Regions from separate parts of the Massilia sp. KIM genome, predicted to be linked through region 3. Evidence: riboswitches for the same ligand, from Rfam matches in the RefSeq annotation. Region 3 holds a riboswitch; each other region holds the start of a gene.
What was found. A riboswitch is a leader RNA that binds a small molecule or an ion and turns the genes downstream of it on or off. The one in region 3 is predicted to bind cobalamin.
Positions count from the first base shown of each region.

Region 1: linked by a shared signal. The riboswitch ahead of B0920_RS25145 (TonB-dependent receptor domain-containing protein) and the one ahead of B0920_RS22755 (cobaltochelatase subunit CobN) in region 3 are both predicted to bind cobalamin.
Region 2: linked by a shared signal. The riboswitch ahead of B0920_RS11015 (TonB-dependent receptor) and the one ahead of B0920_RS22755 (cobaltochelatase subunit CobN) in region 3 are both predicted to bind cobalamin.

Region 1 covers NZ_MVAD01000007.1:4,614-14,883, reverse strand. Annotated here, with positions in the region: gene B0920_RS26425 (hypothetical protein) at 1-73, opposite strand, end outside; gene cobT (nicotinate-nucleotide--dimethylbenzimidazole phosphoribosyltransferase) at 184-1,218, shown strand; gene B0920_RS25155 (adenosylcobinamide-GDP ribazoletransferase) at 1,219-1,998, shown strand; gene B0920_RS25150 (histidine phosphatase family protein) at 2,002-2,541, shown strand; cobalamin riboswitch at 2,561-2,782, shown strand; gene B0920_RS25145 (TonB-dependent receptor domain-containing protein) at 2,852-4,687, shown strand; gene B0920_RS25140 (iron ABC transporter permease) at 4,712-5,734, shown strand; gene B0920_RS25135 (ABC transporter ATP-binding protein) at 5,737-6,510, shown strand; gene cobO (cob(I)yrinic acid a,c-diamide adenosyltransferase) at 6,507-7,133, shown strand; gene B0920_RS25125 (cobyrinate a,c-diamide synthase) at 7,136-8,437, shown strand; gene cobU (bifunctional adenosylcobinamide kinase/adenosylcobinamide-phosphate guanylyltransferase) at 8,434-8,994, shown strand; gene cbiB (adenosylcobinamide-phosphate synthase CbiB) at 8,988-9,935, shown strand; gene cobD (threonine-phosphate decarboxylase CobD) at 9,928-10,270, shown strand, end outside.
Region 2 covers NZ_MVAD01000001.1:2,529,907-2,540,176, forward strand. Annotated here, with positions in the region: gene B0920_RS10980 (protease complex subunit PrcB family protein) at 1-764, opposite strand, end outside; gene B0920_RS10985 (ATP-binding protein) at 1,068-2,387, shown strand; gene B0920_RS10990 (MFS transporter) at 2,436-3,647, shown strand; gene B0920_RS10995 (metalloregulator ArsR/SmtB family transcription factor) at 3,644-4,270, shown strand; gene B0920_RS11000 (hypothetical protein) at 4,317-4,646, opposite strand; gene B0920_RS11005 (thiol:disulfide interchange protein DsbA/DsbL) at 4,643-5,305, opposite strand; gene B0920_RS11010 (cobalamin-binding protein) at 5,443-6,321, opposite strand; gene B0920_RS11015 (TonB-dependent receptor) at 6,330-8,315, opposite strand; cobalamin riboswitch at 8,398-8,629, opposite strand; gene B0920_RS11020 (M1 family metallopeptidase) at 8,769-10,270, shown strand, end outside.
Region 3 covers NZ_MVAD01000004.1:34,344-44,613, forward strand. Annotated here, with positions in the region: gene B0920_RS22755 (cobaltochelatase subunit CobN) at 1-2,628, opposite strand, end outside; cobalamin riboswitch at 2,774-2,992, opposite strand; gene B0920_RS22760 (hypothetical protein) at 3,106-3,945, opposite strand; gene B0920_RS22765 (hypothetical protein) at 3,942-5,522, opposite strand; gene B0920_RS22770 (OmpA family protein) at 5,528-7,204, opposite strand; gene ssb (single-stranded DNA-binding protein) at 7,615-8,118, opposite strand; gene B0920_RS22780 (CatB-related O-acetyltransferase) at 8,281-9,006, opposite strand; gene uvrA (excinuclease ABC subunit UvrA) at 9,291-10,270, shown strand, end outside.

The sequences.
Region 1 (10,270 bases), on a different contig from region 3:
GAGAAGCGAGATTATGCGGTGTTTTGCGTTCCTCGTCAACTTCTTTTTCTTCCCCCTTCGCTGTCATCGCCATCCAGCGCTGCCTGCGTCGAGGGAGCGAGACTATAGCAAAGCGCCCGCCGGCTTGCAACGCTTGCGATTGTGCTATCGTACCCGCCGCCTTTCCGACCTTCTTATCTGTTCATGAACATTCCGACCATCCACCCGACCGCCGACGACAAGCTGGCGCAGGCCCTGCTCGACGCCATCAATAACAAGACCAAGCCGCTTGGCAGTCTCGGCCGCCTGGAGTCGCTGGCCTCGCAGTTGGGCTTGATCCAGCGCTCGACCAAAGTCAGCATCGACCGGCCGGCCATCGTCGTGTTCGCCGGCGACCATGGCGTGGTCGCTGAAGGCGTGTCCGCCTATCCACAGGACGTGACCTGGCAGATGGTCGAGAACTTCCTGGCCAATGGCGCGGCCATCAATGTGTTCGCCCGCCAGAATGCGTGCGCCCTGCACGTGGTCGACGCCGGCGTGAATCACGATTTCGGCCAACGCCCCGGCCTGCTGGACCGCAAGATCGCCAAAGGCACCCGCAACTTCGCGAAGGAAGCGGCGATGAGCGCGCAGGAATGCGCGGCGGCCCTCGAACACGGCATGGCCCTGGTGCGCGACCTGCCCGGCAACGTGCTCGGCTTCGGCGAGATGGGCATCGGTAACACCACGGCGGCCGCGGCGATCATGCACAGGCTCACCGGACTGCCCCTGTCCCGCTGCGTCGGCGCGGGCACCGGCCTGTCGCAAGCCGGCATCCAGCGCAAGGAAGAGGTCATCGCCGCATCCGCCGCCCTGCATGCGGATGCGAGCGACCCGCTGGCCGTGCTGGCGACTTTCGGTGGCTTCGAGATCGCGATGATGACCGGCGCCATGCTCAAGGCCGCCGAGCTGCGCAAGGTGCTGCTGATCGACGGCTTCATCGTCACCAGCGCCCTGCTGGTGGCGGCGCGCCTGCAGCCTGCCATCCTCGATTACTGCGTGTTCTCGCACTGCTCGGGCGAGAACGGCCACAAGCTGATGCTGGAGCAGCTCGGCGCGCAGCCCCTGCTCGACCTGGGCCTGCGCCTGGGCGAAGGCACCGGCAGCGCCCTCGCCCTGCCCCTGCTGCACGCCGCCGCCAACTTCCTGAACGAGATGGCGACCTTCGCCTCCGCGCAGGTCAGCAATCGCGCCGACTAAATGCACCAGCTGCGCCTGTTCTTCGTCGCGCTGCAGTTCTTCACGCGCCTGCCGATCCCGCGCTGGGTCGGCTTCGAGGCGGCGTGGCTGAATCACGCCTCGCGTTACTTCCCGCTGGTCGGGCTGGTGGTCGGTGCGATCGCCGCAGCGGTCTACGCGGCCGCGGGGCTGTTCCTGCCCGCGCCGGTCGCCGCCGTGCTGGCCACCGCGGCCACCATCTATATCACGGGCGCCTTCCATGAAGACGGCTTCGCCGACACCTGCGATGGCCTGGGCGGCGGCATGACGCGCGAGCGGGCGCTGGAGATCATGAAGGACTCCCGCGTCGGCGCCTATGGCGCCATCGGCGTGGTCTGCATCCTGATCGCGAAATGCACCACCCTGGCGATGCTGCCGCCGTCCAGCGCCATCGGCGCGCTTCTGCTGGCCCATCCCCTGTCGCGCCTGGCCGCGACTTCGCTCATCTGGAAGATGGAATATGCGCGCGCCGAAGGCAAGGCCAAGCCGCTCGCCCAGCGCATGAGCAAGGGCGAGTTCGCCATCGCCTTCGCCACCGTCCTGCTGGCCGCCGCAGCGCTGGTGGTGCTAGGCCTGCTGAGCGTCGCCGCCTGCGCTGCCGCCCTGCTGGCGGCGACGCTTGCCGCCCTCTGGCTGGCGCGCAAGTTCGCGCGCCGCCTCGGCGGCTACACCGGCGATTGCCTTGGCGCCGTCCAGCAGCTCGCCGAAGTCTTCATCTACATGGCGGTGCTGGCCACGCTCGGCCAGGGCACGCTGGCCTGAACCATGCAGCTGATCCTCGTGCGCCATCCGCAGCCGGCGGTCGCCGCAGGGCTGTGCTATGGCAGCAGCGACCTGCCTGCCGCCGATGGCGCCATCGACGCGGCGGTCGAGGCGCTGTCGGTCCATGCGCGCGACGGCCTGCCGGTCTACGCGAGCCCGCTCGCACGTTGCGCCGAACTCGCGCGCCGTCTTTCGCCCGCGCCGCTGTTCGATGCCCGCCTGGCCGAGATGCACTTCGGCGCATGGGAAATGCGCAGCTGGGACGACATCCCGCGCGAGGAAGTCGACGCCTGGAACGCCGACCTGCTGCATTACCGCCCTGGCGGCGGCGAAAGCGTCATGGACGTGGCCACGCGCGTCGCCGCTTTCCATGACGACCTGCACGCGCAGGGCCTCGACCGCGCCCTCATCGTCTGCCACGCCGGCACCATCCGCCTGCTGTCCTCGCTGCGCCAGGGCGGCAGCCTCGAGGAAGCCGCGCTGCGCGCCGCCCGCACACCCCACCGTATCGCCTACGCCGAAGTGACGATGCTGAAAGCCTGACAAGGCTGGGCGCGAGTCCGTATAATGACGGGGTTTTGGTGCTCGCGCCTGTATTCACAGGCGCAGTTAAACGGGAAACACGGCGCTCTTCTCCAGGGCCAACGTGTGCTGCCCCCGCAACGGTAAGCAAGTGCCGCGTCACGCGGCAAACCGTCTTCCTCGACCACTGTGCTTTGTGCATGGGAAGGTCTGACGGCCACACTTGCCAGCCCGGATACCGGCCAAAAGGTGGGAATGCGCCAGCGGCGCGTTCCTGTTCAATCTGGCCCACGGGGACGTCGGCTGGTTGTCCATTGATAGAAAACTGTTCATGAATTTTCCCGTAACACGGCAAGCGGCCGCAGTGTCGCTCGCGCTCGCCATCGCTTCCTCCTGCGCGTCCGCGCAATCCGTCGACACCGTCGTCGTCACCGCCAACCGCACGCCGCAGAAGGCAGCCGACGTCATCGCCGACACCACCGTCATCCATGCCGAGGAGATCGCGCGCTCGGGCGCCGGCTCCGTTGCCGACATCCTGCAGCGCCAGCGCGGCATCGAGATCACCCGTAACGGCCCGGCCGGCACGACCACCCAGGTCTACCTGCGCGGCTCCAACAGCAACCAGGTGGTGGTCCTGCTCGACGGCGTGCGCATCGGCTCCTCGACCACGGGCGCGGCGAGCTGGAACGCGATTCCCCTCTCCTCGATCGAACGCATCGAAGTCGTGTACGGCCCGCTCAGCACCCTGTACGGCGCGGACGCCGTCGGCGGCGTGATCCAGATCTTTACCCGCAAGGGCGTGGCAGGCCAGGCGATCAGCGCGTCGGTCGGCGCCGGCAGCAACGGCACGCGCCAGGCGCAGGCCGGCGTGAGCGGCGCGACCAGCGGCGAGCACGCCGTCAGCTATAGCCTGGGCGCGGGTTACGAGGATGCGGACGGCTTTTCGGCCACCCGCCCGGGCGTTACCGCGTTCAACGCGGACGAAGACGGCTACCGCCGCCGCGACGCCAACGGCCGCGTCGCCCTGACCCTGGCCCCGGGCCACGAGATCGGCGCGCAGTTCCTGCTCAGCCGTCTGTACAGCGAGTACGACAGCGGCGCCTCCAGCTTCAACACCTATACGGACCAGGAGCTGAACACCGCAGCCGTGTTCATGACCAACCAGATCCTGCCGAACTGGCGCAGCAGCCTGCAATACGCGCGCTCGGAAGACAAGGGCGGCAACTTCACTAGCGCCGCGGGCTCAGGCGCCAGCCAGATCGATACCCGGCAGGACGAGTTCAGCTGGCAGAACAACATCGCCATCGGCCCGGACACCCTCCAGCTGCTCTACAGCCACCGCAAGGAGGAAGTCGACAGCAGCGCGATCAATCGCTCGCGCATCACCAACGCCTATGCGGCCGCCTATTCGGCCAAGCGCGGCAGCCACCTGCTGGACCTGAGCGCACGCCACGACCGCTCGGTGTACGGCAACAAGAACACCGGCGCCGCCGGCTATGGCTACGATTTCGGCAACGGCCTGCGCGCCACCGCCAGCGTCGGCTCCAGCTTCCGCGCCCCGACCTTCAACGAGCTGTATTACCCGGGCTACGGCCTGCCGACCAACAGGCCGGAGAAAGGCCGCAACCGCGAGCTCGGCCTGCGCTACGACGGCAGCCTGGTCCAGCTCGATGCGCGCTACTACCGCAACCGCCTGACCGACATGATCGTCTCGGCCACGCCCTGCCCGGACCGCGCCGTGCGCAGCTGCGCCTACAACGTCAACGAAGCCCAGCTCGAAGGTGTGAGCCTGGGCGGCAGCACCCGCATCGCCGGCGTCAACCTGCGCGCCAACCTGGACTGGCAGGACCCGCGCGACGAGACCACCGGCAAGCGCCTGGCGCGCCGCGCCAAGGAGCATGCGAGCTTCGCCGCCGACCGTAGCTTCGGCACAGTGAAGGCCGGCGCCGAGTGGACGCTGTCGGGCGAGCGCTACGACGACGCGGCCAATGCGCGCCGCCTGGGCGGCTACGGCCTGCTCAACCTGTACACTACGTGGCAGTTCACCCCGGAGCTGTCGCTGCTGGTGCGGGTCAATAACGTGGCCGACAAGCAGTACGAGCTCGCCCGCAGCTACGGCACCAGTGGCCGCACCTGGTTCGCTGCCCTGCGCTACGGCATCCACTGACGGGGCTATACGACAAGGCCAAGCATGCATCCTCCCGCCCGTTCACAGCGCCAGCACGCCCTGCTCGTCATCGGGCTGCTGCTGGCCTGCGCCTTTGCCAGCCTCCTGCTCTCGGGCATGATTGGTTCAATCCGGGTGCCGCTGGCGGACATGCCGGGCGCGCTGCGCGAGCTCGCCGCGGGCAAGGCCGAGTCGTTGCCGGCCTCGCTGCTCGAGCTGCGCGCCAGCCGCGCGCTGATGGCCTTCGTGACGGGCGGCGCCCTGGCCCTGGCCGGCGTGATGATGCAGGCCTTGCTGCGCAATCCGCTGGCCGATCCCTATGTGCTGGGGGTGTCCTCCGGCGCTTCGGTGGGCGCGCTGGCGGCCCTGCTCATGATGTGCGGCGCGGCCGTGGTGGACGGCGCGGCCCTGGTCGGCGCGGTCACCATCTCGATGCTGCTCTACCTGCTGGCCCGGCGCGACCTGCGCGGCGGCCTGGCGGCCGAGGGCGGAACCTCGATGCTGCTGCTTACCGGCGTGATCCTGTCCGCCCTGTGCAGCGCCCTGATCACCCTGATGCTGTCGATCGCGCCCGAAGGCCGGCTGCGCAGCATGGTGTTCTGGCTGATCGGCGACCTGGCCGGCGCGCCCCTGCGCCTGGCGCCCTGGGTGGTGCTGGCAGGCTCGGTGTTCTATGCGATGCGCAGCGCGCGCGCCATGAACGTGGTCGCCCTGCATGCCGACACGGCCGCCACGCTCGGCGTGCGCGTGGGCCCTTTGCGCAAGGGCCTGTTCTTCGTCTCGGGCCTGCTCACCGCCAGCGCCGTCACCAGCGCCGGCTCGGTGGGCTTCGTGGGGCTGATCGTGCCGCACGCCTGCCGTTTCGCCTTCGGCCCCGACCACCGCGTGCTGGTGCCGGCGGCGGTGCTGGTCGGCGGCAGCTTCCTGGTGCTGTGCGATACGCTGGCGCGCACCATCCTGGCGCCGCTGCAGCTGCCGGTGGGCGCCATCACGGCGGTCATCGGCGCGCCGGTCTTCCTTTACCAGCTCCATCGGCTCAGGAAGTGAGCATGATCCAGACCTCCCAACTGCGCCTGAGCGCCGGCAAGCGTACCCTGATCGACGGCCTGGACTGGCGCGTCGCTCCCGGCGAGTGCTGGAGCATCATCGGCCGCAACGGCGCTGGCAAGAGCACCCTGCTGCGCACCCTGGCCGGCCTGCACCGCCCGGACGCGGGCCGCGTGAGCATCGGCGGCCGCGCGCTGGACGACTGGGATCCGGCCGACCTGGCGCGCGAGCGCGCCTACCTGGCCCAGTCGCGCCACGACGCCTTCGCCTACAGCGTGATCGAAACCGTGCTGTCGGCGCGCCATCCCTACCACGGCAAGCGTTACTGGGAAGGGAGCGACGACCACCATGCCGCCGTGCGCGCGCTGGAGGCGATGGAAGTCGCCGATCTCGCCGCGCGCGACGTGCGCACCCTGTCCGGCGGCGAGCGCCAGCGCGTCGCGATCGCAGCCATGCTGGCGCAAGAAACACCCCTGCTACTGCTCGACGAGCCGGCCAACGCCCTCGACCTGGCGCACCAGGTGAGCGTGATGGCCCTGCTGGCCCGCCTGTGCCGCGAGCAGGGCAAGACCGTGGTCATGATCGGCCACGACCTGAACCTGGCGCACCGTATTTCGACCCATGCGCTGCTGCTCATGGGCGATGGCCGCTGGCAGGCGGGCACGGTCGACGCGACCATGCAGCCGGCGCTGCTGGGCGACTACCTCGGCCACCCGATCGAGATGCTCGACCATGGCGGCCGCCGCATCTTCATTCCCCTTGAGGCTCAACCATGAACACCATGACTCCAGACGAGATCGCAGCACTGAACGAGCGCCACCGCCAGCGCATGGAGCGCAAGAAGGCTGTGATCGACGCCAAGATCGCCGCCGCCGACAAGCAGATCGGCATCATCATCGTCAACACCGGCAACGGCAAGGGCAAGAGCTCGAGCGCCTTCGGCATGGTGGCGCGCGCGCTCGGCCACGGGATGAAGGTGGGCGTGGTCCAGTTCATCAAGGGCGCGATGTCCACCGGCGAAGAGACTTTCCTGCGCCGCTTCCCGGACGAAGTCAGCTTCCACGCGATGGGCGAAGGCTATACCTGGGAAACCCAGAACCGCGAACGCGACATCGCCAAGGCGCTTGAAGCCTGGGAACTGGCCAAGCGCTTCCTGAGCGATCCGGACTACGGCATGGTGGTGCTGGACGAACTGAACATCGCGCTCAAGTACCGCTACCTGGACGTGCACACCGTGATCGCCGACCTGCTCGACCGTCCCGAGATGCAGCACGTGGTGATCACCGGCCGCGGCGCGCCGCCCGAGCTGGTCGAGGTGGCCGACACCGTCACCGAGATGAACGTGGTCAAGCACGCCTTCAAGGCGGGCATCGTGGCCCAGGCCGGGACGGAGTGGTAGCCATGGCCGCCGGCTGCGGAGCAAGGGTGGTCCTGGTGGCGGCGATGGCGTCCGGCCAGGGCAAGACCACGGTCACGGCGGCGCTGGCGCGGCGCTTGGTCCGCGCGGGCAAGCGCGTGCGCGTGTTCAAGTGCGGCCCCGATTTCATCGACCCGATGCTGCTCGAACGCGCCTGCGGCGCCCCGGTCCACAACCTGGACCTGTGGATGGTCGGCGCGGAGGAATGCCGCCGCCGGCTGGGCGAGGCCGCGCGCGAGGCGGACGCGATCCTGGTCGAGGGCGTGATGGGGCTGTACGACGGCGCGCCCTCGGCGGCCGACCTGGCGCGCGAGTTCGGCATTCCGGTGCTGGCGGTGCTGGACGCCTCGGCCATGGCACAGACCGCCGGCGCGGTGGCGCAGGGCCTGCGCGACTACGGTCCGGTGCAGATGGCGGGCGTGGTGGCCAACCGCGTCGCCAGCGCCGGTCACGCGGCCATGGTCAAGGCCTCGCTGCGCGACATTCCCCTGATCGGTTCCCTGCCGCGCCAGGACAAGCGCCTGCCGAAGCGCCATCTTGGACTGGTGGTCCCGGGCGAGGTAGAAGAAGTGGAACAGATGCTCGACTCCCTGGCCGACCAGATCGAGTTCGATGACGCCGCATGGAACGCGCTGCCGCTGCTGGCGCCGCTGCCGGAGCAGCCCGCACCGGCGGACCGGCCGCTCGCAGGCCGCACCATCGCCATCGCGCGCGACGCCTCCTTCATCTTCGTCTACCCGGCCAATGCCGAGCTGCTGCAACAGCTGGGCGCGCGCCTCGTGTATTTCGCGCCGCTCGACGACGAGCCGGTGCCTGCCGATGCCGATGCGGTCTACCTGCCAGGCGGGTATCCCGAGCTGCACGGTCCGGCGCTGGAAAAGGCCACGCGCTGGCGCGACTCGATCCGCGACGCCCATGCGCACGGTCTGCCCATCGTGGCCGAGTGCGGCGGCATGATGGCGATCGCCGATGGCCTGACCGACAAGCAGGGACAGCGCTGGCAGATGGCCGGCCTGCTGCAGGGCGAGGTCGTGATGCAGCCGCGCCTGGCGGGGCTGGGCATGCATGCGATGCCCACCGCCCAGGGCGAGCTGCGCGGCCACACTTTCCACTATTCGACCATGCGCTCCGACCTGGTTCCGCAGGCGCACACGGTCAAGCAGCGCGACGGCGCGCAGGGTGAGGCGGTTTTCCGTATCGGCGCCCTGACGGCATCCTATTTTCACGGCTACTTCCCGTCCAACCCGGCGGCCGTAGCCGCGATGTTCCTGGGGGCGCCGCGGTGAGCGTGACCCTGGTGTTCGGCGGCGCGCGTTCGGGCAAGAGCGCCCATGCCGAGCAGTTGGCGCAGGCGTCAAACAAGGAGGTGGTCTACGTGGCGACCTCGCGCGCGGGCGACGGCGAGATGTCGGCCCGCATCGCCCACCACCGTGAGCGCCGGCCCGCGCACTGGCGCACCGTCGAGGAGGAGCTGGCGCTCGCCCGCGTGCTGCGCGAGCAGTGCGCGCCGCAGCGCCTGGTGCTGGTCGATTGCCTGACGCTCTGGCTCAGCAACCTGATGTTCTCGGATGGCCGCGTGTATCCGGACGTCGGCGAGGTCGAGCTGCCGCCGCGCTTCCATGCGGAGCGCGCCGCGCTGCTGGAACTGCTCGACGGTGGCTTGCCGGGCGACGTGGTGTTCGTGTCCAACGAGGTCGGCATGGGCATCGTGCCCTGGGGTGCGATCTCGCGCAGCTTCGCCGACGAAGCGGGACGCCTGAACCAGGCCGTGGCGGCCAGGGCTGACCGCGCCGTGTTCGTCGCCGCAGGGCTGCCGCTGGTGCTGAAAGGCGCGCCATGCTGAACGGCCTGTCACCGCTCGAGATCGCCCTGCTGCTGGTGGCCGGAATCGCGCTCGACCTGCTGCTGGGTGAGACGCGGCGCTGGCATCCGCTGGTCGGCTTCGGAAGGCTTGCGCACTTCCTCGAACGTCGCCTGAACGGCGGCAATGCACGACTTGCGCGCGGCGCCCTGGCCTGGCTGCTGGCGGTGCTGCCGCTGACCCTGTTCTTCGACCTGCTGGTCGACGCCGCCGGCTTGTGGCTGCATGCGGTGCTGCTCTATTTCTGCATTGGCCTGCGCAGCCTGCGCGACCATACCCTGCCGATCTACCGGGCGCTGCGCGAGGGGAACCTTGTCCAGGCGCGCCAGCTGACCTCGCGCATCGTCAGCCGCGACACCGCGACCGCGAGCGAAGCCGACCTGGCCAAGGCCAGCGCCGAGTCCCTGCTCGAAAACGGCAACGACGCGGTGTTCGGCACCCTGTTCTGGTTCGTGGTCGCTGGCGGCCCGGGGGCGGTGCTGTTCCGGCTGGTGAACACGCTGGACGCCATGTGGGGCTACCGCAACGAGCGCTACAACCTCTTCGGGCGCTTCGCCGCGCGCACCGATGACTTGATGAACTACCTGCCGGCGCGCCTGACCGCCCTGTCCTATGTGCTGCTGGCCGGCGCCGGCCGCGCGCGCGCCTGGCAATGCTGGCGCACCCAGGCGCGCGCCTGGAGCAGCCCGAACGCCGGCCCGGTCATGGCCAGCGGCGCAGGAGCGCTGGGCGTCTCGCTCGGCGGCGCCGCCGTCTACGATGGCGAAGTGGAGCAGCGCCCGCCCTTGGGGACCGGTCCGGCGGCGGGCGCCGCCGACATCCTGCGCGCGTGGCAACTGGTGCTCAAGACCACCCTGCTATGGGCGGCGGTGGTCTGCGCGGCCGGCGTGCTGCTGACGCTGGGAGGCGCCGGCCATGCTTGAACACGGCGGCAACCTGCGCGACGCGGCGCGGCGCTACGGGCGCGACGACTGGATCGATCTCTCGACCGGCATCAATCCGCACGGCTATCCTGCGCCGGCGCTGTCGGCCGATGCCTGGCGCCGCCTTCCGGAACCGGACCCGCGTCTGCTGGATGCGGCCTGCGCCTATTACCGGGCGCCGCAGCTGCTCCCCGTCGCCGGTACGCAGGCGGCGATCCAGGCCTTGCCGCGCCTGCGCCCGCCGTCGCGCGTCGCGGTGTCCGCCCCCTCGTATGCGGAGCATGCGCAGCACTGGAGCCTGCACGGCCACATGCGCCGGCTCGTGGCCTACGCCG
Region 2 (10,270 bases), on a different contig from region 3:
AGGCAGATCGCCACCGGCGTGATGTCGCGGATCTCGTATTCGACCACGATGCGGCCGTCCAGCGCGCCGACGCGCAGGATCGATGTGTCCCAGCAGCCGCTGTTGTGCTCGCCGCTGAAGACGCCGACCACCATCTGCTTCGAGAAGTCGACCTCCGGGGCGGGAGCCGGATTGCGGCCGGCGCTGTGCTCGGCCCACAGGGCGCTCCAGGCGGCGGCGTCGGTGACGACCACCTGGCGCGCTTCCTTGACGCCCGAGAAGCTTTCCCGGATCAGCGGGCGGAAGGCGATGGCCTCGCCCGACTTCGGCAGGAAACGGATCTGCTCGACCTTGCGACCGGTGCCCAGGTCGTCCTTGTCGAGGTTGTTGCGGATGGTCTCGAACAGGTTGCGCGCGCTCTCGTCGGCGCAGGTGGTGCGCGGGCCGGCGATGCTGTCGCCCGCTTCGCACAGCACCGCCCCGGGGGTGGCGCCCATGAGGCTCAGACCCCAGGAAGCGTCGGCGCAATTGCCGGCGCGGTCCCAGACCACGTATTTGCTGTCGACCATGAACAGGCGGTTGCGCTGATCGGTGCAGACGCCGTCCTGGGCCAGCTTGATGAACTCCGAGGCCACCGGGACGCCGCCGTTCGGCTCGCCGACCGCGATTCCCTGGCCGGCCTGGCGGCTGACCGTCGCGCCACCCTCGCTGCCGCCGCCGCCGCAAGCGGCCAGCATGGTGCCGGCGAGCAGGCCGGCAGCCACAACCTGTACGAACTTGCTCATTGCTCTCTCCGACTCGGGGCGCGTTCGCCGCGCCTGCGTTGTGAGGTCCGGACGGGATGCCCCGTTCGTCCCTTCTGAATAAAAAAACCCACCGACACTCGCGCATCAGGTGGGCAAACGGAAAACCTACTCCTGATGAAACGCCATGTTAAAAGTTCTCCACTATTCATTCCCCCTCGGAATGTCGAGGATTTGTCATCAATTTGTAAGTCGCCCGCAGGCTCAATTGCCCCTGTACAATGCCGGGCGAAGGAGATCGACGGACTTGGCAGCGTTTCCACCCACACAGCGCAGGACGACACCGTGAACCGGATATTTTTCCGCTTCTTCGTGCTCGTCATGCTCTCGATCACGGCCGCGACCTTCGTCATCTATTTCGCCTTCAGCCGCCTGTTCGGCGACCCGCTGGACGACATCGCCCGGCGCCAGGCCGCGGCCCAGATCTTCCTGATCGAGCAGTATGTGGACAAGGCCCCGGCCGACGAGTGGCTGGCGCGCCTGAACAACGTGCGCCTGGTGTCCGAGGTGCGCTACGACCTGGTGCCGCTCGAGCAGGCCAGGCAGCAGGTCGGCGGCGCCCGCCGCGCCGCCCTCGACCGCGGCGAGATCGTGCTGGACCCGGCCAACAAGACCCTGTACCGGCGCGTCGACCTCGAAGGGGAACGCTACATCGGCAGCCACGAGGAGGTGCTGGTCGCGCACAACCTGCCGATCGACATCGGGCAGGCGCTCAAGATGGAAGCGCTGCGCTACATCATCGTGGCGGTGGCCCTCCTGGTGCCGATCGCGCTGTGGTCGCGCTCCCACTGGCAGGGGCTGCAGGCCCTGTCCGGCATGGCCGACGAGTTCGGCAGCGGCAAGCTGTCGGTGCGCGCCCACATGAAGCCCTCGGCCAGCATCTATCCGCTGGCCGAGCGCATCAACCACATGGCGGGGCGTATCGAAGACCTGATGGAATCCCAGCGCAGCCTGCTGCATTCGGTCTCGCACGAGCTGCGCACCCCGATCGCCCGCCTCGAATTCGCGCTCGAACTGCTGGACGCGCGCGCCAAGGACCCCGACCTGCACAAGCGCATCGCCGCCATGGAAGGTGACCTGGCCGAACTCAACAACCTGGTCAACGAACTGCTCGATATGAGCAAGCTGGACAGCGCGCGCTCGCTCCAGGTCGCCACCCTGGACCTGCACGCCCTGCTGCAGGAATGCTGCGCCGCCCTGCCGCACGCGGCGGCGCGCCTGGATTGCGAGTTCGCGCAAGGCCTGGGCGAGGTCGAGGCCGACGGCCGCCTGCTGGGCCGGGCGATCGGCAACCTGCTGCGCAACGCGCAGAAGTACGCGGCCGGCCGCATCCTGCTCTCGGCGCGCCGTGCACAAGACGCGATCGAGATCGCCGTCGAGGACGACGGCCCCGGCATTCCAGAGGACGAGCGCGAGAAGATCTTCGATCCCTTCTACCGCCTCGACCGCAGCCGCGACCGCGCCACCGGCGGCTTCGGGCTCGGCCTGTCGATCGCGCGCAAGGCGGTCGTCCTGCACGGCGGCAGCCTGCGCGCCGAAGCCTCCACGGGCCTGGGCGGGGCGCGCTTCGTGATCGCCCTGCCGCTCGCCACCGATGGCGAATAAATAAACAAAATCGTTTACTTATTGTCGCGTCCGGGTTAGGCTGGTGCCATGAACGATCGCCTGCTCATCGCCACCCTGTGCGGCCTGGGATTGCTGTCCACCACCGGCGCCTCCCTGGCCTATCCGCTGCTCGCGCCCCTGTTCGCCGACGGCGGCAGCAATGGCCTGAACAGCTTCCTCGGCCTGCCGCCCAAGCTCCTGCTCGGCATCGCGCTGATGGTCAACCCGGTCGGCCTGCTGATCGGCAGCGCCGTGCTGGGGCCGCTCTCGGACGGCTTCGGCCGCCGCCGCGCCCTGCTCACGACCACCATCGGCGCGGCGCTCGGCCACGTCCTGACCGCGGCGGCCCTGGTCTCGGAATCCTATCTGCTGTTCCTGGGCGCGCGCTTCTTTACCGGTCTGCTCGAAGGCAATGGCGCGGTGATGCGGGCCATCGTCATCGAACGCATCCCCGGTCCCTTGCGCAACCACGCCCTGTCCTGGCTGAACGGCGCCTTCCACCTCGGCTGGCTGGTCGGTCCGCTGCTGGCCGGCTTTTCGATGGGCGGCGGCATCACCCTGCCCTTCTACGTGGCGGCCGGCGCCCTGCTGCTGGGCTCGTCCTGCGTGGCCGCCAGCCTGCCAGCCACGGCGGTCGCGCCGGGCACGGACAGCTGGTGGGCGGTGGCGCGCCGGCGCCACGCCTTCACCCTCCTCGGCCACCTGCCGCTGCGCACCCTGTTCACGGTCCATTTCGCCTACGCCTGCGGGGTCGCCTCGCTCTACGAATTCTTCCCGCTCTGGCTGGTGGACGTGGGCGGCTACGACGCCCGCGAGATCGCCCTGGTGAACATGGGCATGTGCGCGCTGATGACTTCGGCCGCCCTGTTCGCCGGCCGCGCCAGCGAACGCGAGGGCCGCCGCCGCGCCGCCCTGTACGCGGCGGTGGCGGCCGCCGCCATCCTCTGCCTGGGCTTCGGCAACCTGGTCCTGGGAATCATGGCCATCATCGCCTTCGGCGTGCCGCACGCCTACTACAACGCGGCCTTGCAGACGTGGTCGGCCGACCAGTTCGCCCACCACGGCCAGGGCAGCGTGATGGCCCTGCTCTCGACCACCTTCTGCCTGGCCAACATCGTCATGGCCCTGGTGGGCGCGGTGCTGACCCTGATCGACACACGGGTGGTGCTGGTGCTGGGCGGCGTGCTGGCTGCATGGGCCGCGTTCGCGCTGCGCAACTGGAGCCTGGCCAGCGCCCACCCCGGCATGGAGGGCCGATGAACACGCTCGAACAGACCCTGATGCTGCTCAAGATGCGCGGACCGCAGACGGCCCAGGCCCTGGCCGACCTGCTCGGCCTGACCTCGATGGGCGCGCGGCGCCAGCTCGAACAGCTCGAAGAAAAGGGCTTGGTGCAATGGGAAGACAGCGGCGGCAAGGTCGGCCGGCCGGTGCGGCGCTGGCGCCTGAGCGAGCGCGGGCATGCGCGCTTCCCGGACCGGCATGCGGAACTGACGGTCGACCTGATCGGGCAGGTCCAGGCCCTGTTCGGGCCGGCGGCGCTGGAGCAGTTGATCGCCGCCCGCGAGCGCAGCAGCGAGGCAGCCTACCGGGCGCGGGTGGAGACGGAGGAAGGATTGGCGGAACGGGTGGCGGCGCTGGCGGCGGCGCGCTCGGAGGAAGGCTACATGGCCGAATCCGAACTGCGCGAAGACGGCAGCGTGCTGCTGGTGGAAAACCATTGCCCGATATGCGCGGCGGCGCGCTCCTGCCAGGATTTTTGCCGTTCGGAGCTGGAGGTGTTCCAGCGGGTGCTGGGGCCGGGCGCCAGGGTGATCAGGATCGAGCACCAGCTTGCCGGGGCGCGGCGCTGCGCCTATGCGGTGACGCCCTGCGGAGAATGACCGCGCGCCGGCGCGCGGTCGTACTTCCTCAGCCTACTTCCTCAGCTTACTTCGCTTCGTCCGGGCGGGCGCGCACGTGCGTCACGCCGTACCAGAGATGTTCCCACCAGTGATCGCGCGAGCGCACGGTGACCAGGCAAGCCTTGTCGATCCCGCCCTTGAACAGCGGGTCCGGGCACTTGTTGGTCATCAGCGCATGGCGCTGGTTTTCGGCATTGACCAGGGCGATCGCCAGCCAGATCGCGGCGAACGCGAAGAACGCCACCAGCGACCAGGCTAGGTGATTGAATCGGCTGGTCTCGAACAGCTCTTCCTCGCGGGGCCGGGACCCCTCGTACATCTTGAGGACTTCGCGTTCGACGTCGTCACTGCTCATTTCGTTTTGGCTGCCTTTGCAACGAGTGCGTCCATCACTTGGGTGGTGGCCGACAGGGCTTCGTTCATGCCCTGGATTTTGTTAGCCTGGGCAACGGTCGCCGGCGACACCACATATTTACCATCGATCACGATGGTCGGGGTGCTGCTCGCCTTGTAGGCTTCGGCCACTGCCTGCAGGCGGCGCAGCTTGGTCTGCACGCCGAAGGAATTCCATGCTTCAAGGAACTTGGCGCGGTCCAGGCCACTCTTGACGGCCCAGTCGATGATGGCGTCGTCCTTCATCAGGCGCTGGCGCTCGACGTGCACCGCACGGAACACCTTGCCATGATACTCCTCCAGCTTGCCCATCGCTTCCAGCGTCAGGAACAGGTGGGCTTCCGGATCGTTGGCGCCCTGGAAAGGCAGGTGGATGCGGCGCAGGACGATGTTGTCACCCTGCTTCTTGACCCAGGCGTTCAGGGTCGGCTCCATCGCGTTACAGGCCGGGCAGTGATAAGCGAAGAATTCGATCACCTCGACCTTCTTGCCCGTGGCCTGGACCGGTTGCGGCGAAGACAGCGTGGTGTATTCGGCGCCATTCTTCGGATCGGCTGGCGAAGCGTTGGCGAACCCGGCGATCAGGCTGGCGGCAACGAGGGCAAAACGCAGAGAGCGCATAACTATCCTTCCACAAAAGTGATTGAGCAAACGAGCGCGAGATTACCACTTTTTTGCCCTCCCCATCGGGGGCCGGGGCCGGATTTTTGCATTTGCTTACCGCTTTAACGGCCGGTTAACCCTCTCTTAAGGATTCGTCAACGCCGGCTGCGCGCCGTCTCCAGCTGTTCGCACAGGCGCGCCGCCCCTTCGGCGGTGCGCGGACCGGGCCGGCTCAGGAGGTCGCCGTCGACGGTGAACAGGTTGTTGCGCTTCACCGCCGTCATGCCGCCGTAGGCCTGCCACAGCTTCAAGCCGGGGTTGGCCGGATCGTAGCGCTTGCCGGCCAGGATCACCTCGGGGTCGCGCGCCACCACGGCTTCGACGCCGACCTGGGGCGCCACCGTCTTCAGCTCCCCGAACACGTTGCGCCCGCCGCACAGGCGGATGATGTCGCTCGCGATCTGGGCGTCGTTGAGGGTATAGAGCGGGCTGTCCCAGACCTGGTAGAACACCGTCACCGGGGAGCGCTTGCCATAGCGCGCGCCCAGGGCGGCGATGCGCGCCCGGTAGTCCGCGGCGGCCTTGTTCGCCGCCGCCTCCGCACCCAGCAGGCTGCCCAGGCGTTCCAGGCTGGTGGCGACCTGCTCCAGGCGTGTGGGCTCGCTGCGGAAGATCGGGATGCCCAGGCTTTCGAGCTGGGCGATCTGGCGCGCGGTGTTCCCGCTGTGCCAGACCACCACCAGGTCGGGATTGAGCGCCAGCAGGCTCTCGACGTCGATCTGGGTGTTGCTGCCGACCAGGGGCAGCTTCTTCGCGGCCTCGGGGTAGTCGCTGTAATTCATCGCGCCCACCACCTTGGGCCCGCCGCCGGCCGCGAACAGCAGTTCGGTGACGTGGGGCGCCATCGCGATCACGCGCTGCGCCGGCCTGGCCAGGGTGACGGTGCGGCCGGCGTCGTCGACCACGCTGACGGCCGCCTGGGCCGGGACCAGGGCGCAGGCGAGCAGCAAGGACGTAAGCAGGCGCGATCGCATGGCCGGCCTCAGAAGTCGTAGCGCGCCGACAGCTTCAGCTGGCGTCCGTCGCTCGGGTAGATGCCCGAGCGGCAGCCGAAGGCGTTGCTGTAGTAGTCGCGGTCCAGCAGGTTCAGGCCGCTGACCGCGACTTCCCAGGCGCCCAGGCGGCGCGCGTAACGCGCGTCCACGGTGGCGTAGGACGGGATGCGCGCGCCGCAGGTATTGCTGAAGTCGCTGCCGTAGCGCTGGCTGTCCACCCATTGCACGCCGAGGTCGGCGCTCTGTTCGCGGCCAGGTGTCCAGGCCAGGCGCGCGCTCAGCACGTTCTTCGGCACCAGCACCATCTCGCGGCCGGCGTTGGGGCCGCCGGTGAACTCGGCCTGCACGTACTGCCACTGGCCGCTCAGGCGCCAGGCCGGCGTGAACTGGCGCCAGGCCTCGATCTCCACGCCCTGGCGGCGGGTCGGATCGAGGTTGGTGTTGGCGCCCCAGCCGATGGTCGGGTCGTAAAAGATCTCGTTGCGCAGGCGGTGGCGGAACAGGCGCGCGGACAGCTGCTGCACGGCGCCGCCGACGCTCAGGCCCAGCTCGAGGTCGCGCGAAGTCTGGGGCTGGAGCACGTCGAGGGTGGCGCGCAGCGCGTTCTCGTCCACGTTCGGGATGCGGTAGCTGCGGCCGGCCTTGGCGAACACGGTCAGGCCCGGTAGCAGGTCGATGCTGCCCTCCAGCGACCAGGCGTTGAGCGACTGCTCGCGCTTCTCGCCGGCCACCGCCGGGAAGGCCAGCGGGTCGGAATAGGTCTTCTCGAACTTCTCGTGGCGCGCGCCCACGGCCAGGCGCGCATTGTGCGGCGCGTTCCAGCGCAGCTCGTCGCGTACGTAGAATGCCTTCGAATCCTGGCGCGCATCGCCGAGCGAGAAGTCGGAGACGGTGTCGCGCTCCCAGCGCACCAGGTCGACGCCTGCCACCAGCTCGTTGCGCTGGCCGCCCAGTTGCGCGCTGTGGCGCAGGCGCGGCGAGAACTGGGTCTGCTTCGCGTCGTAGGTCGAGCGCGACAGCGTCTCGACGCCGGCCACGGTGAAGTGGTAATTGGCCTCGACTTCGCGCTTGCGGTGCGAGAGTTCGGCGGCCAGGTCGAAGGCGCCGGCGCGCTGCTCGACGAAGAGGTTGACGCGGTCGCTGTCGAGCGAGCCGTAGTCCTTGCGGGTGAAGCTGGCGCGCGGATTGTCCAGGTAATGCGCCTCGCTCAGCGAGCCCGGGAAGCGCGAATCGGCGCGCGCGCTTTCCACGCGCAGGCCGGCGCGGCTGCCCGGCGCCCAGGCGTATTGCAGGCCGCCGCTGAAGGCGGTCTGCTCGAAGTTGGCGTTGTCGCGGTAGCCGTCGGTGGCGCGGTCGTTCACCGCGGCGTCGAAGGACCAGGGGCCGGCGCCGTGGGCCAGGCTGGCGCGCAGGTCGCGGTGGTGGAACTGGCCGCCTTCGGCGAACAGCGAGCCGCGGGTCCCGGCCTCGCCGGCGCGGCGGGTGATGATGTGGATCACGCCGCCGGTCGCGCCTTCGCCGTACAGCACGCTGCTGCCGCCGCGCGTGATCTCGATGCGTTCCACGCTGTCGACCGGGATGGTCGAGAGCACGGTGGTGGCCAGCTCGTTCTCGTTCAGGCGCACGCCGTCCACCATCACCACCAGGTTCTGGGCGCTGTTGGCGCCGAAGCCGCGCAGGTCGAGGGCGAAGTCGGGCGAGGCGTCCAGGCTCTGGCGGCCATAGACGCCGCCGATCTTGCGGATCGCCGCGTTGACGTCGCTGGCGCCGGCGCGGCGAATCTCCTCGGCCGTGATCACGGTGGCGCCGATCGGGGCCTGGGCGGCCTGCACCGGGAAGCGGGCGCCTGTGACCAGCACAGAAGGCAGGGCGTCCTGGGCCAGCACGGGCGCGAGGGCGGGAAGGGAGATGGCGCAGGCCAGGGCGAGCGGCTTGAGGGCCGGCGCGCCGCGCGTTACAGCAGCAAGATTCATGTCGGATGCATTCTTCGAAAAAATCCGCCGTCGCTGCGTCCCCGCAGTCCGGCGTCAACGAACGAGCGCGCATCTCCATGCGCGGCCGTTCACCTGTCCTGGCCGGTATCCGGGCTGGCAAGACCGACTGCCTCACCTTCCTATGCGCGGGCACAGTGGTTGTCGAGGCGGCCTGTCGCCGGGGGCGGCGACGCTTGTTGACCGTTGCGGGGGCAGCACACCTTGGCCGCGGCGCGGAGCGCGGCGGCCTCGTGTTTCCCGTTTAACTGCGCAGGCGGAGAGCCTGCGCGGGCACCAGAACGGCGGGCATTATAACCCTGCCAAGCCCGGCCCGCGTCGGCCGATCCTGCCTTCCAGCCCGCGCTTTGCGCATTCCGTCGGAAAAACTTGGACCAGAGCAAGCTTCTCGCTATAGTCATGCGTTAACGACAAGACAAGATCGAGAGCCCAGCAATGCAGACCCTCATGCGCCGGCGCGCCGCCGGCTTCGCTGCCGCCACCCTGCTCCTGGCCGGCTTCGCCCTGGCCTGGCAGACCGGGGCGCCTCCCGCGAAGGCCCCGCCGGCCTCGTCCGACGGCATCGCCCTGGCGGCGTCCGACGCCGCCGCCGTCGCCACGCCCAGCAGCCCACAGGCCTGGGGCGGCATCCGCAGCGGCGAGCACGCCACCCTGTCGGACCGGGTGGTCCATTACCGCATCGCGGCCACGCTCGACCCGGTCAAGCACCTGGTCAGCGGCCAGCAGCAGCTCACCTGGCGCAACCGCAGCGCGCAGGAGGTGCGCAGCGTCTACCTGCACCTCTACATGAACGCCTTCGAGGGCATGGGCAGCACCTTCTTCACCGAGCAGCGCCTGGCCGGCGAGGGCTTTCGCAGCGGCCTCGCCCTGAACGAGGGCGAATGGGGCTATATCGCCCTGGGCGCAGTGCGCCAGGGCGCAGCCGCCGTGCCCTGGCATTTCGTGCAGCCCGACGGCGGCCCCGCCACCGACCGCACCGTCGTGCGCCTCGACCTGCCCCAGCCGGTGGCGCCGGGCGCCAGCACCACCCTGGACATCGGCTTCGCCACCCAGTTGCCGCGCGTGGTCGCGCGCACCGGCCACCACGGCAGCTTCCACCTGGTGGCCCAGTGGTTCCCCAAGATCGCGGTGCTCGAACTGCCGGGCGAGCGCGGCGCCACCGCCCCGCGCTGGAACGCCCACGAGTTCCACCAGAACTCCGAGTTCTACGCCGACTTCGGCAGCTTCGACGTCAGCCTCACCCTGCCCAGGGACTATGTGGTGGGCGCGACCGGCGAGCTGCAGGGCCAGCCGGTCGAGAAGAACGGCATGCGCACCCACCGCTACCTGCAGGCCGACGTCCACGACTTCGCCTGGACCGCGGACAAGCGCAGCAGCCGGCCGCTGGTCGAGACCTGGACCGGCCCGGGCAGCCCCACCGTCACCGTGCAGGTGCTCTATCCGCCCGAGTACGCGGCCAGCGCCGGACCAGCCATGAAGGCGGCCAAGGATTCCCTCGCCTATTTCTCGCGCACCCTCGGGCCCTACCCCTACAAGACCCTGACGGTGGTGATTCCGCCCTACGGCGCCGAGGAAGCGGGCGGCATGGAGTACCCGACCTTCATCACCGCCCTGGGCTTCGAGGACGTGCCGCCCGGGTCGCTGGCCGAGTTCGAACTGGACGGCGTGACCATCCACGAGTTCGGCCACAACTACTTCTACGGCATCCTGGCCTCGAACGAATTCGAGGAGCCCTTCCTCGACGAAGGCATGAACGAATACTGGGACGCGCGCATGATGCGCGAGCGCGGCCAGCGCGTGCATCCGGCGCCGGCCTGGCTCAAGCGCATCGGCATCGATCCGGGCTTCGAGCCCTTCGACGCCGTGCGCATGGGCGCCCCGCGCGACCAGCCGGCCGACGCGCCCGGCCAGAACGCCTGGGCGCGCCTGCAGGGCAT
Region 3 (10,270 bases):
CTCGATGTAGCGGCCTTCGAGGCCGGCCAGCAGCGCCGCCATTTCCAGGCGCGGCGAGTCGGCCAGCTTGCGCTCGGTGCCGGCGTCGAACACCCCGCCCTTCTTCATCGAGTCCAGCATCAGGTCGAGCGACTTGCGCTCCCAGGGGCGGCCGAACACGTGCAGCCCGTAAGGCATGAACTTCTCCTGCAGCTTGGTGAGATAGTGGCCGATCTCGTGCGCCAGCAGGTCGTCGTCGGCGGCGTCGAAACCGATGCCGCGCACCTTGAGCACGTCTTCCATCGAGGCCTCGAGCTCGGCGCGCAGGTTGAGCGCCACCACCCGCTCGCGCATCAGGCTCGCGGCCTGGGCCTTGAGCGACTCGGAGCTGGCGGCCTCGAAGCTTTCGACCACCTGGCGCAGCGAAAGCAGCTCGTCGTACAGGGGCGTGGAGGCGAGCGGCGGGGTCAGGTGGTCGACCATCACCGCCAGGCCGCGCCGCTTGGCCTGGGTGCCCTCGCCCACGCCGTCCACGATGTAGGGGTAGATGCCGGGCAGCTCGCCCGCGATCAGGCTGGGGTAGTCGTCGGCGGCGAGGCCCACGGCTTTCCCGGGCAGGAATTCATAGGTCGAGTGGCGGCCCACGTGCACCAGGGCGTCGGCCTTGAAGCGCTCGCGCACCCAGTGGTAGAAGGCCAGGTACTGGTGCGGCGGCGTGATGCTGGTGTTGGCATGCAGCAGTTCCTCGTCCACTTCCCAGCCACGCGGCGGCTGCGGGCCGATGAAGACGTTGCCGAACACCAGGCCGGGCACCAGCAGGCGGCCGCCGTCGACCATGACCTTGCCGGGCGCCGCGCCCCAGCCGCGCATGCCTTCGATGCGGTAGCCGGCCAGGCGCCGCTGCAGGGGCGCGAGCGAGGCGCAGGCGCGCGCGGGACGCTCGTCCAGGCAGGCGCGGTAGCCTTCGTCCAGCAGCGCAAGGTCGCGCAGGGCCGCTTCGCGCTGCGGGTGGTCGGCGCCTTCGACCAGGTGCAGCAGCTCCTTCACGATCAGCGCGGCCTGCTTGCGGCCGAGGGCGCGCTCGCCCGCCGCCTCGGCTTCCAGCACCTCCGCATGCAGGCGTCCCAGCAGGCCGTTCTGCATCTCGCCCCGCACCCGGGGCGACAGGGTGGCGAACCAGCGCGCGTAGTCCGCGGCGGAGACGCCGTTGACCGCCGGGTTCATCTCGCGCAGCGCGGCGCGGTCCTCCGGCAGGTTGACGCCGTGGGCCATGATGCGGTCGAGCAGGGCCTCGGGCGTGGCGGGCAGCTCGCCGACCGTGTAGCCGGCCGCCTTCAGGGCATGCAGCATCTCGAACAGGGAGGCCGCCACGTCGAGGTTGTCGGCGCCGATGTTCTGGCGGCCCGGCGGGTGGTTGTAGTAGATGAGGGCGAGGCGCTTGTCGCGGTTGGCCTTGGCGCGCAGCGCCAGCCAGCGGTCGACGCGCGCGGCCATGCGGCCGGCCTCCTGGTCCAGCACCACGGGCGGGCGGTTCTCGATGCCGGTCAGCGGATCGCGCCTGGCCTGGCCCAGGGCCGCCACCACAATCGGCTGGCCGATGCCCTGCAGCTCGGGCAGGGCGACGCGGTACTGGACCGAATCGGGCGGCAGGCCGTCCGGCGACAGGCGCCACTGCATGGCCGTGCGGTCGGACAGGCGGATCGCCTTGAACACCGGGATGTCGAGGCGCTTGAAGGCTTCCTGCACCGCTTCGCGGCCCTCGGCGGCGCCGACCACGAAGTCCTGCAGCACCACCAGGGCCGCGGGCCGCGCGGGCGTGACCAGTTGCGGCAGGCGCTCGAGCGCCTCGCGCGAGGCGCCGCCCCAGCGCGTCAGGAGCTGCACGCAGGGCTGGCCCTGCCGCTCGATCCTCCGGCACAGCGCGGCCGGCACCACGCCATCCATGTTCGACAGGTCGAGCACGACCACGGTCGGCTTGTCCTGCAGGCCGAGCTCCGCCGCCCTGCCCCAGGCCGCCGCGTCGGCCAGCTCGCGCTGCCCCACGCGCAGGCGCAGGGCGGGTTCCGGACGCGGCGCGGCCAGCGGCGTGCCCGGGGCAAGACGCTGGGCCAGCAGGGCCTCGGTGTTATCGACCCCGCCACCCTGCCACAGGCGGCGCGCGGCCAGCCACCGGGCGGCGGCCGGATGCGCGGTGGCGGCCTGCAGCGCGTCCTGGGGCGGGGTTTCGGTCGACAACTGGCGCAGGGTCTCGGCCGGAAAGCCCGCCAGGCTGCCGTGGCGGCCGCGCGTGACCAGGCTCAGGCTGGCCTCGCCGTTGAAGGCGAGGATCTCGGCGCCTGGCCTGGCATGGCGCGCCAGCGCGTCCTTGAGGCGGCGGGCGGGATCGCCGAACACCGACACCGCCAGCACGCTGTCGGCGCGCCCCAGCCACTGCGCTACTTCACGCTCGCTGGCCGCCATGAACTGGGCCGGGGTGCGCAGCAGGATGCGGTCGCGCGGATGGCGGGCCAGGTGGCGGTGCGCGGCCTCGACGGCGGTCGGGGCGGCGCGCTCGGTGACCAGGGCGAACAGGGTGGCGGCCTGCGCGGACACGCAGGACAGAAGGCATAGCAGCACCGCGAAGGCGCGGACGACAGGACGAGCGCTCAATTGGACGTCAACCGGCAAGGCACGCGAGGCGCGCAGGGAAAACCAGGCGATCCGGGCTCGCGGCCGCGCCGCAGGAAGCGCGGCATGGAATCGAAGCATGCGAAGAGAACGGAACGCCAACCGGCAAGGCCACACCCCGGGCCCTGCAATGTGCATCGCGAGCGGCCGGTCTTCTGGCTTGCCTTCATCCTTCCCTGTCCTTGCCTTCCCGTGCGGATGCACAGTGGCGGTCGTCCAGGGTCGTCGGGCCTACAGCAGCGGGGGCTGCGCCGGACTGGCGGGGATGGACATCCCGCGCGTCACCGGCTTCCCGTTTCACCCTCCCGCAGACTAGCGGAAGGGCACCGTTCACGTTATTGCCGGATTGTACATGTCCGTGGTGGACCTCGCCACTATCCGGGCAAGACCGCCATGCTCTCTCGAAAAAAAAGCCCACTCCCTGCAAGGAGTGGGCTTTGCGCCGCAAGCTATCCGCGTTCAGCGGGCCGGAATCTGGTTCAGCAGGGCCGGCTGGCCCATCTCGACAAGTGTCGCGTTGGACTTGTTGAAATAGGCGTTCCAGAATGCGCCCAGCGCGCGCAGGGTCTTGGGATCCCGATACTTCTTCGATTTGCCCGACTCTTCAGGCAACAATCCAGCGCCGATCACGTACACCTGCGCACCGCCAAAGTCTGCGATCAGCTCATTGTCGGCTGCGAGCTTGAGCTCCCGGTCCGCATCGATCTGGCGTACCGAAGCGCCTTTCGGTCCATAAAAGCTGGTCACCGAGGAGTTTTCCAGCATATCCGAAGCGAGCAGCACGATTTTGCGCCTTGCACCCGACTTCCTGACCCGCGTCGAGATGGATTTCAGCGATGCCAGGACGTCGGATTTGGCGAGATCCGTGCTGGCCATGTCGAAGGCGCCACGCAAGCCGGTGCCGATCGCCTGCATCGCGACCATGGGCTGTCGCTTGGAACACGCATCGAACCGCGCCAGAAGGGGTTTCGAGATATCGTCTCGCGCCACGGCAGGGATCGACGGCTCGATCGTCCCGGCGCTAAGGAGCTGCACGTAACGGCCCTGCGAGAAAGCCGAAAACGTCAGCAACGAGTAGGCATTGCCGGCCGTCATGAATGCACGGACATTGTCTGCCACCTGCTGCTGCAGAGTCTTGTCAAACACGGTCGTCTGGTCTACCAACACGAACAGCTCGGTATCCGCTGACGCGGGCGCGACACCCAGCTTGCTGTCGTAGCAGCTCGGCACCACGTTCTCCGCGGCAGGACAGGCTTGTGCAAACACAAGGCTCAGCGCGAACGCGAAGGCGCGCTTCACAGCAAGTCCTCGATCTCGGCCGCGCGCTGTTTCTTTGCCTGCGCGGCGGCATTCTCCTTGCGTTCCTGGAGAACCAATTTGACTTCCGCGAATACATGTTCCGGAAGAGTGTCCAGATAGGCGCGTTTGGCCTGGGTATCGTCCCCGAGGCGATCGAGTTCGCTAATGGCGCGGCCAACATCGCCGGCGCGCGCCACGGGTGTCTCAAGCTCGGCAGCAGCAAGGCCAGTACCAGCGTTAAGCGCGGATTTGCTTGCCTTGTGCGCCTGGGCGCGCTCGCGTTCCTCGTCGAGACGGCGCTGCTCCTCATGAAGCGCAGCACGCTTCTTGGTGCGGTAATCGGTCTCCTCGCGATCCGTGGAGTCGAGGAACTCGAGGAAACTCTTGTTCGGATGCACCGCGACACCAGTACCCTTGTCCGCGTGATGCTGGATCATCCGCTGTTGAAGATTTTCGAGCTGGTTCTGCGCCTTGTCGATGTACTGCTGGGAGGCGGCGCGAACGTCCGCATAAGTCAGGAATTTTCCCTTGCCCAAAGCCTTGTAAGCTGCCTTGCTGTTCTCGCCCGCGAATCCCCAGCGATAGCCGAACAGCACACCGAGCCCCTGCAAGAACACGAAGAGCACTGCCAGGATCGCGAAGGTCACCCAGTAGCCGTGCAGGTCGTATTGAGCCGCCTCCTCGACCGCCTTGCCGTCTGCGGCGAGGCTGAGGTTCGCATCGGCGTCCGGGATCACGTTCTGCTGGGCCAGGTCCAGGCCGACACCGGTTTGCCGCTGTTCCACCAGCTCGCTCTTCTGGATGCGGACGGAGTCTTCCATGAGCTTGTTGGCGCTCTGGACCCGCACGTATGTCGCACCGATAGCAATGATCAGTACGAAGGCAAGTGTGGCCCAGCTGACGACGAAGCTGGCGTCCAGGCCGACACGGTTGCAGATCTGGGTGTACTCCGGTTCGGCGTCGTCGAGGTGCTGAGCCGTAGTCAAGGGCATGGATTTGGTCCGCAGCTTGTGCTTGCGCCCCTCCTCGATCCAGTCCTTGCGTGCGCGCTTGATCTTGAGCGAGCGATAGAGTTCATGACCAGCCTGATGGGTAAGCAATACGCACAAGGCGGAGACGATGAATGCGATACCGATCGCCGCATACTTCTGGGTCGTCTCGCTGGCGCCAGGTACGGTGTAGCCGGCGAGCACATAGCTGAAACCCTGGGCTTCGATGAACACGAAGGCGATAATCAGAATCCAGATCGCCAGGGGCGTGGTCGTACGTCCATTGTCACCTGCCTTTTGTAGGTAGGTCATGCGCTCGTTGAAATCGTATTCCGATTGCACCTGAACGAAAGCCTTGTAGTCCTGGCAGAGCGTGCGCTCGGACTTGAACCAGCCGCTGCCGTCGGTAGTCTGATGGAGGTCCTGGGAGAGCCGCTTCAGTTTGCCGATCACGGGGAAGGCGTACCAGGTATTCAGCCACCACCATTTCAGCTTGTCCCACATCAGGGACACGAGAATGGCGGCGGCGGCCGTGTAGATGATCATCCACACGAGCACAGGATAGGTATGAAGGAAATCGGAGAGCATGGTATTCAGTTGGCAATGACTGGTTTAAAGGCGGAAACGTAAAGGCGATTGTCGCGGGCGTAGACGATGTTGCCGCCCTTGGCAGCTGCACCGCCTTGACGCGGATACAGGATGTCGACGCACTGCATGCCGGCGGCGCCATTGGTGAAGATGCGGTAAAGGATGCCGCCCTCTGCAAGATACGTGTTCACCGCCGGTCGCAATGTCACATCGGGGGAGGGATTGCGATTGACCGACGGATCATAGTTGGCGTAAACCTTCATCTCCGGCATTTGCGCCAAGGACGCTTCGCTGGCCAGGACGGCGACCTTGTTGATCACGATCTGGTGACCGTTGACACGTTCGGTCCAGCTCTTCCCATACAAGCCAGGAACGTGTTCGGCCACCCGGTAAGTCGCTCCATCCTTGAGTGCTTTCACCGCCCCCGTTATGCGTGGACGATCCTGGGAACAATCGGCAAGAACTGGCACATCGTCCGCGTACGCATTGCTGATCAGAGAGAACAGCGGACGCTTTTGTTCCAGCTTGCCAATACCAGCGGCGGCCAGCCGGGCATCCACCATAGGCGTACCGCCGAAGTCGATTGGCTTCCCAACGGTCTTGAAGGCTGCAACTGGCGACGAGGAGGTCGCTGCGGACGCGGGGGTGCGGGCCGGCGTCGCTGCCAGCGTCCTTCCTGGCGCGGGCGGCGTGGCGACCTGGCGGCTGATCGGCCTGGATGCATTGCTGTGATTGGGACGCGCGCCGCCAGTGGCTGCCTGCGCCTGCGCGTTAGCGGCTTCTCCATGTGCGGGCGCAGCTTGGGCGATAGTACTGCGGTAGAAATGATAGTTCGGTCGGCGCTCTTCGAGATATCGGCTGAAGCCTTCTGTGTTCGTCATTTCGACGATCTCGACCCGGCGGTTCTTGGCCCTGCCGTCTTCGGTGTTATTGTCGGCGACCGGATAGACCTCCCCCGCGCCCTGGTAGAACACCTGCTCACGCGGGATGCCGCGTCGCTGCAGGTAATCCGCTACCGCACGCGCGCGGCGTTCGGACAATTCGGCATTGAGCTTGGAGGAGCCAGTGTCATCGGTGTGCCCAACCAGCAGAAGCTTGCGGTCTGCCTGCTGGCCCGGCGCCTGTCCGGCCTTGTTCAGATTATAGATATCGGCGATCGCAGAGAAATACTGTTCGGCACGCCGGGTCAACACATCCGAATTTGTTTCGAAATGTCCGCCGCCGGCGCCATCGTCCTGCAGCGAGACAACGCTGCCGATCGCATTCTTCTTGACACTGCTGGCTTGCTGAGACCGGTCCAGTTCCGCGACATCGACGACTCGTCCGTCCTTGGTAATCGCTGCAAACTGCATCTGCAGCTGATACTCCCGCGCCACCTTGGCGAGATCACAACGGCGCTGATCAATATCGGCGCCGATGAATCCGCCGGCAGCGCCGCCCAGCAGTGCACCGGCGAGAATTGCGCCCTTGTCCTTATCCCCCATCTTTGCGCCGATCAGCGCCCCAGCCAGTACACCGAGCGCTATGCCGGTATTGCGCGCATTATTCGCACAAGGATCGGGATTATTGAAGGTATCGTTGAATGCCTGGTTTATTCCACCCTGACCGGGTGCGGTGGCGCATCCGGCAAGACTGAATGCGAGGCCGGCTGCGCCGATCTTTCTGATAGTGCGCGACTTCATTTCCATCCCATGTGTAGGCCAGCATTGGCAGGCGCCTGACATCACGCCACGGCAAATCGCCAGCAGGCGCTGTTTGCGAACCTGCAATCATGCTGTGCAATCGATAATAAAAGTTTCTCGATTGTAATGAGTGCGACAATTGGTCGCAATGCCGGGATGGCCGATTTGCTCTATTTATTCGATATTTTTCTGAATTAAGAATGGTATATGTCGACGGAATAGGTATCAGACGCACAGAAAATCACGGATTAGCGTGATTCTATTTCTTCACACATTTTTATTTTTACAAAATCGGGATAATTGGTGAGAATGAGTTCGCGATGGACTTTTTCGTCGCGTTATCGTTGCGAACAAAAACAAAAAAGCCTCGCATGCAAGCATGCGAGGCTTTTCACGGATGTGGATGTATTTCAGAACGGGATGTCGTCATCCATGTCCGAGAAGTTCGGCGCCGGTTTCGGCTGCGGACGCGCGGCCGGTGCCGGCGGGGCCTGGCGCGGAGCCGGGCGCTGCTGCGGGGCCGAGTAGTCGTCGTCCATGCCGCCGCCCATGCCCATGTCGCTGCCGCCGCCCATGCCCTGGCGGCCGCCCAGCATCTGCATGTTCTCGGCGATGATGTCGGTGGCGTAGCGCTCGATGCCGTCCTTGTCGGTGTACTTGCGGGTCTGCAGGCGGCCTTCAACGTAGACCGACGAACCTTTCTTGAGGTACTGTCCCACGATCTCGGCCAGGCGGCCGAAGAAGGAGATGCGGTGCCATTCGGTCAGTTCTTTCTGCTCGCCGGTGTTGCGGTCCTTCGAACGGTAGGAAGTGGCGACCGCGATGTTGGCGATCGCATCGCCGCTCGGCATGTAGCGGATTTCGGGATCGCGGCCCAGGTTGCCGACGATGATGACTTTGTTAACTGATGCCATGGTGTGACTCCTTCAGGGTATGTGGAGCCCTGGCTCTGCACTTGACTAAGCGCCAGGGAACTGTGGTGTTGCAGTCAGCTATTATGCCTGTTCCCGGGCCGGGAATCGCTGTTTTTTCGATAAGGGCGCACGCTGTTGCATGCGTGCGCTCAAGTCGCTCTTTCAGGACTGCTTGCCCGCCACCGCCTCGTAGGCGCGGCGGCTTTCCTGCAGCCCTGCGATCACGGCCAGGGCCGCGTCTTCATCTTCGGTCATGTCTTGCAGGAACATCGCGTTGTTTTCCTTGATCCATTCCAGCGGCATCTCCCACCAGGCCAGCTCGATCAGGGCGGCGCGCACTTTCTCCGTGAAGCGGTAGCGGACCAGGCGGGCCGGCGCGCCCGCATAAATGCCGTAGGGCTCGGACTGGAAGTTCGGCGGCAGCACCGAGCGCGCCCCGATAACGCAGCCGTTCTCGATCGTGCTGCCGCCCAGCACCATCACCTCGTCGCCGATCCAGACGTCGTTCTTGACCACCGTGTCGCCATACTGCGGCGGCAGCGCATTGGACAGCCCCATGCCCACGCTCGAGAACATATAGGTCGAGATGGTCTTCATCTCGTGCTGGCCGTTGAGCAGGAAGCGCAGGCGCTGGCCGCCGGAGACGAAGCGGCCGATCGCCAGGCTCTGCTGCTTCCCGTCGTACTTCGCGAGCGAATCGACACCCAGCGCCGAACAGCGTCCGATGTAAAAATAGCCCTCGGTGGCATCCTGGTCCACCCAGTTGCGGAAGAAACGGTGCGGGATCTGGCTGTAGCCGCCCTTGGCATAGCCCAGGACGGTGAAATGCCCCGCCCAGGGATGGTCGGGCTGCTCGCCGCTGAAGTCGTCTTCCGTAAAAATTTGCATGATCTTCGCTCGCTCGGAAAGGAAGCCTCGATTGTAACCCCAGAGCAACTTACCGAAAGACTTTATACCTCTGGCATCTTTGCCATTGAATTGGGGCGCAGCCCCACCACATGGACCGGATTGACCCGCTCGTCGTTGTGTGGCCACGGCAAAAATTGCTGGATGGATGTACAGCATTTCGAAAAACGAGCTACACTTATGGGTTCTCTCCGATCGGCCCGCTCACCCCGTCCGTGCTCTGTGCGCCGGCCCCGCAAAACTTATTGAAAGCCTGCAAAAACTTAATGGAAGAAATTCGTATCCGCGGCGCGCGCACGCACAATCTGAAGAACATCAACCTCGACCTGCCGCGCAACAAGCTGATCGTCATTACCGGGCTGTCGGGGTCCGGCAAATCCTCGCTCGCCTTCGACACCCTGTACGCCGAAGGCCAGCGCCGCTACGTCGAGTCGCTGTCGGCCTACGCGCGTCAGTTCCTGCAGCTGATGGAAAAGCCGGACGTCGACCTGATCGAGGGCCTGTCGCCGGCCATCTCGATCGAGCAGAAGGCCACCTCGCACAACCCGCGCTCGACCGTGGGCACGGTCACCGAGATCCACGACTACCTGCGCCTGCTGTACGCCCGCGTCGGCACCCCCTATTGCCCGGACCACCCGCACGAGCCGCTCGCGGCCCAGACGGTGTCGCAGATGGTCGACGCCGTGCTGGCCATGCCGGAAGGGACCAAGCTGATGATCCTGGCTCCCGTGGTGGCCAACCGCAAGGGCGAGCACAGCGACCTGTTCCAGGCCATGCAGGCCCAGGGCTTCGTGCGCTTCCGCGTCCAGAGCGGGGTCAACGCGGCCAAGATCTACGAAGTGGACGAGCTGCCCAAGCTGAAGAAGACCGAGAAGCACAGCATCGACGTGGTGATCGACCGCGTCAAGGTCAATGCCGACATCAAGCAGCGCCTGGCCGAGAGCTTCGAGACCGCGCTGCGCCTGGCCGACGGCCGCGCCATCGCCTTCGAGATGGACAGCGAGAAGGAAACCATCTTCTCCAACAAGTTCGCCTGCAACGTCTGCGGCTACTCGCTGCAGGAGCTGGAGCCGCGCCTGTTCTCCTTCAATAACCCGATGGGCGCCTGCTCGGAATGCGACGGCCTGGGCCACATCGAGTTCTTCGATCCGAAGCGCATCGTCGCCTTCCCCCACCTGTCGCTGGCTTCCGGCGCGGTGAAGGGCTGGGACCGCCGCAACCAGTTCTACTTCCAGATGCTGCAAAG